Regions from separate parts of the Ewingella sp. C233 genome, predicted to be linked through region 2. Evidence: predicted binding sites of a transcription regulator. Region 2 holds the regulator's gene; the other holds the start of a gene.
The links. The regulator ArgR, encoded in region 2, controls arginine synthesis, uptake and breakdown. The targets are predictions, from matches to a motif close to ANTGAATAAAAATACANT.

Region 1: the regulator ArgR is predicted to act here: its motif matches at 1,508-1,525, upstream of argA (amino-acid N-acetyltransferase).

What each region holds. Positions count from the first base shown of each region.
Region 1 covers NZ_JBUZRI010000003.1:54,472-56,890, forward strand. Annotated here, with positions in the region: gene amiC (N-acetylmuramoyl-L-alanine amidase AmiC) at 43-1,293, opposite strand; gene argA (amino-acid N-acetyltransferase) at 1,559-2,419, shown strand, end outside.
Region 2 covers NZ_JBUZRI010000003.1:431,081-433,499, reverse strand. Annotated here, with positions in the region: gene yhcN (peroxide/acid stress response protein YhcN) at 1-125, opposite strand, end outside; gene yhcN (peroxide/acid stress response protein YhcN) at 339-602, opposite strand; gene argR (transcriptional regulator ArgR) at 1,095-1,565, opposite strand; gene mdh (malate dehydrogenase) at 2,027-2,419, shown strand, end outside.

The DNA of each region.
Region 1 (2,419 bases), 380 kb from region 2:
TAAAGGCCAGCCCCCGTTTTGGAAACCAGCCCCATCTACTCATTACCCTCTTGCTGACATTCCGCCCTGAGCGAAATAAGCCTTAATGCCTGCCAGTATCGACTCGGCTACTTTCTGCTGAAAGTGACTGGTTTTCAGTTTGCGCTCCTCTTCTACATTACTGATAAACGCCGTCTCGACCAGAATGGACGGAATATCAGGTGCTTTCAGCACGGCAAACCCGGCCTGATCCACTTTGTTTTTATGCAGATGATTTATCTTGCCCATGCGTGACAGCACTTCTTTACCAAATTTGAGACTGTCGTTGATGGTCGCGGTCTGTACCAGATCAAACATCGTGTGGTCGAGATAACGGTCTCCACTTTTGCCGACCCCGCCAATCTGGTCAGATTCATTCTGAGTTTGTGCTAAAAACCGGGCTGCGGAGCTGGTCGCGCCTTTGGTTGAGAGAGCAAACACTGAAGATCCCCGTGCAGCGCGGCTGGTAAAAGCATCTGCATGAATAGAAACAAACAGATCCGCATGTAATTTCCGCGCTTTGGCCACCCGCACTTTCAACGGAATAAACACATCTTCGTTGCGCGTCATATGCACTTTCATATTCGGCTCGCGCTGAATGAGCTTTTGTAATTTGCGGGCAATTTGCAGCACGATGTCTTTTTCACGTGTCTTATATTTACCAATCGCGCCCGGATCTTCCCCGCCATGCCCCGGATCAAGCATGATCACCAGCGGTCTTTCGCGCCCAGCCTTGCCGTCTTTGGCCGTTTCCGGTGGCAACGTGCGGGCCACATCGCCTTTATTGTAATCTTCCAGCAGTGCCAGCAACGGATCATCATCCGTACTCGCTGCGCCTTCCGCCGGATAGAGATCGACCACCAACCGGTTGTGAATGCCTGCGACTGGTTTGAGAGTGAATACATGCGGATTAATCGGCTGTTTGAGCTCCATCACCAGACGCACGGTTTTCGGGTCAAACTGCCCCACTCTCGCCTGCTTAATAAAAGGATCACTTTGCTGGATCTGCTTATCCAGTCCCTTGAGCACGCTGTTGAGATGCACGCCTTCGATATCAATCACGACGCGATGGGGATTAGTGAGAAGGAACTGTTTGTATTTCAACGGAGTGCTGGATTCCAGCGTAAGGCGGGTATAGGAAGTGGCGGGCCACACGCGCACCGCCACGACCTGTGAACTGGCGGCGAAACCGACCCGGCTGACGCTTAACATCCATGTCGCGGCCACGCTTTGTAAAAGCCGTCTTCGGCCAAAATTGTGATTTTCGTCAGTCATGCAGTCTCAGAGATAAAATATAAAGGCTCAAAAAAAAGCTCAAAACAGAGTATAAAAAGAGGAAAATGGCCTTTTTCAGGCTCAATCAGAAAATTCTAACCAATCGATCCCTTCATGTCATTCATAAACCGGCGGCAGATTTTTCAGTGCTGTAGATGAGGCGTTGAAGGAGTAAGAACAAAAACAGAGATTTCTTACTTGCCACACCGACATAAAAGAATAAAAATACAGAAATTACGAATAAAAATTCAAATGAGGTTTTGCCGTGAAGGAACGAAGTACTGAACTGGTCCAGGGGTTTCGCCACTCCGTTCCCTACATCAATGCGCACCGTGGCAAAACGTTTGTTGTCATGCTGGGTGGTGAAGCCATTGAACATGAGAACTTTACCAACATCGTCAACGATATCGGCCTGCTGCATAGTCTGGGGATCCGCCTGGTCGTGGTTTATGGCGCCCGTCCGCAAATCGATGAAAATCTTGCGGAGCATAATTATGAGCCCCTCTACCATAAAAATACCCGCGTCACCGATGCCCGAACCCTGGAACTGGTGAAGCAAGCCGCCGGTCTGTTGCAGCTCGATATCACCGCTCGCTTGTCGATGAGCCTGAATAATACGCCACTTCAGGGCGCGCACATTAATGTGGTCAGCGGCAACTTCATCATTGCTCAGCCTCTGGGCGTTGATGATGGTATTGATTACTGCCACACCGGCCGTATCCGCCGCATTGATGAAGAAGCCATCCACCGCCAGCTCGACAGCAATGCCATTGTATTGTTGGGCCCGGTTGCGGTATCCGTCACCGGCGAGAGCTTCAATCTCACCTCCGAAGAGGTCGCCACGCAGCTGGCGATTAAACTGAAAGCGGAGAAAATGATCGGCTTCTGCTCGTCACAGGGCGTGATTGATGAAGACGATAAGATCATCTCAGAGCTGTTCCCCAATGATGCTCAGGTGCGTATCGAGACCATGGAAGCCAGCGGTGACTATCAGTCAGGTACTGTGCGTTTCCTGCGTGGCGCCGTCAAAGCCTGCCGCAGCGGCGTGCGCCGCAGCCACCTCATCAGCTATCAGGAAGATGGTGCACTGGTTCAGGAACTGTTTTCCCGTGACGGTATCGGTACA
Region 2 (2,419 bases):
ACGTTAATCACGCCCATAGGCTGTAAATTCTGTACCTGATCGTTGGTGACCAGCTGTGCCGCTGAAGCGCCGAATGAAACGGCAGTAAACAGGCTAAGGGCAGCAAGGGTAGTAATGATTTTCATGACAATTTCCTGATATTTATGACGTTGATATCAACTTTTCATCGCAACGTCGATTCATGTTTGGGATTCATCAGGTCTGTATTATCAAGATTGAAGGGCGTTCTCACGCTCTGGAAACTTGGTGTGTTGCAGTGATAAATCCATTGGGTATTTCGTTTTGATTCCGCAAACCTGGTTGTGCTCAGGCCTCTTCGCTTTATCTACCTGACACGTTTATTGGTAAATTTCTGCGGTAGCGTGGAAGTTGCCTTCTTCACGAACTTCGATCACGCGAAAGGATTTAGCACCTTTTTCGTCAGCTTTTGCGGACAGTGCCTGGCGGATATCTGAAGGAGCGCCGGCGATGCCGCTTACGCTAATCATTCCAACAGATTGCAATTTTTGCGCCTGATCCTGTGTAACGGGTTGTGCTGCAAAAGCACCAAATGACAGGGCAGATAGAATGCTTAATGTTGCGATAGCAGTAGTAACTTTCATGATTAACCTCGTCTATTTTATTATGCGTCCGAACAAACAGTGATTCACATCACGAAAATGAGTATACATGTGGTAACTGAGAATATTAATAGTTTGCTAATAGTTTTTTTGGTGGTTATAAGTGTGCTTGTCGTGTTTTTAATAACTAAAAGATATTAAAAGAGATGTAAAAATGAACGAATTGAATGATTGGTTATTAAAATCAGAAGGTTGAGCTGCTTTGACTATTTGTGCGTAATTTTACAGTTGTTCGCACTAATGAAACGATGATGTAACGATGATGTGACCTGTAATGAGCTATTTGCCCGTAAAAAACGCTGTCATGGAGTAACAGAGGGAAAAATGAGAGGCATTTATAAGGTAGTTAAAATAAAAAGGATAACTATTACCGGTATGGTGGGGAGCTTGCAGGATACCTTCAGAGGAAAATTGCGGGTAACCTGCACATAAAGTGTAATGCGGAGAGTCCATTAAGCTGAACAGAGAACCGTTTTACAGTTCCTGTTCGAAAAGGCTAAGAATCGCTTCGTACAGCTGTTTAACGCTGAAACCGCGGGCAGGTGTGGTGAAAATGGTGTCATCACCGGCAATGGTGCCCAGAATTCCTTCTGATTTCCCCAATGAGTCCAGCAGTCGGGCTATTAACTGCGCTGCCCCCGGGCTGGTGCGGATAACGACGACGGCTTCATTGTAATCGATATCTAATACCAGATTCTTTAATGGACTGGTGGTGGTTGGGACACCGATTTCCGCAGGCAGACAGTAGACCATTTCCATTTTTGCATTGCGGGTCCGTACCGCGCCGAATTTGGTCAGCATGCGCGAAACTTTCGATTGATTGATGTTCTCGAAGCCATCTTCTTGTAAGGCGAGGACAATTTCGCCCTGAGAGCTGAACTTCTCTTCCTTCAATAACGATTTGAAGGCTTTGATCAGATCTTCCTGTTTAGCAGGATTACGCATTTTGCACCCTGAGGTCATAACGATAGTGTTGCAGATTATGCATATATTTGAATTTTTATTCAATAAGCGTTCTGCAATGAATCTTGGATTATCCGGAATATCAGGTGTGAAGCCAAGGTTGCAGACGATTAAATGTGATGAATATGCCAATTTCGTGCATTCTCAATCGGACTTTTGGTGAACAAATTGTTATGAAAATGATATTGTCCTGATGTTGACTTCGGGTGTAATGTAACCGCCAGTTAACCTGTCGTGTTTCGTGAGGCTATTTCAGGTCTGATTGTTTTATGCCACTGAAGCATAAGCAAAATAATCTTAAATTAAGCCGACAAACTACCTTAATGCTGCGTAACTTCTCACTATCGGGGTTCCAGGATTGTGTTTGGTCATCCAGTAGATTAAGGTCATAACTAGATGAATTCACGGCGATTTTTAAGTTTTTGTTAAAAAAGGAGTACAGGATGAAAGTTGCAGTTCTCGGTGCAGCCGGTGGTATCGGCCAGGCCCTCGCTCTTCTACTCAAGACGCAATTACCTTCAGGTTCAGAACTCTCGCTGTATGACATTGCACCGGTAACGCCGGGCGTTGCTGTCGACCTAAGCCATATCCCTACTGCTGTAAAAATCAAAGGCTTCAGCGGCGTCGATGCTACTCCGGCATTAGTGGGTGCTGACGTCGTGCTGATTTCAGCCGGCGTGGCGCGTAAGCCGGGTATGGATCGTTCTGACCTGTTCAACGTCAATGCGGGCATCGTTCGTAATCTGATTGAACAAGTTGCAAAAACCTGTCCAAAAGCATGCATTGGTATTATCACTAACCCTGTGAATACCACGGTAGCTATCGCGGCGGAAGTA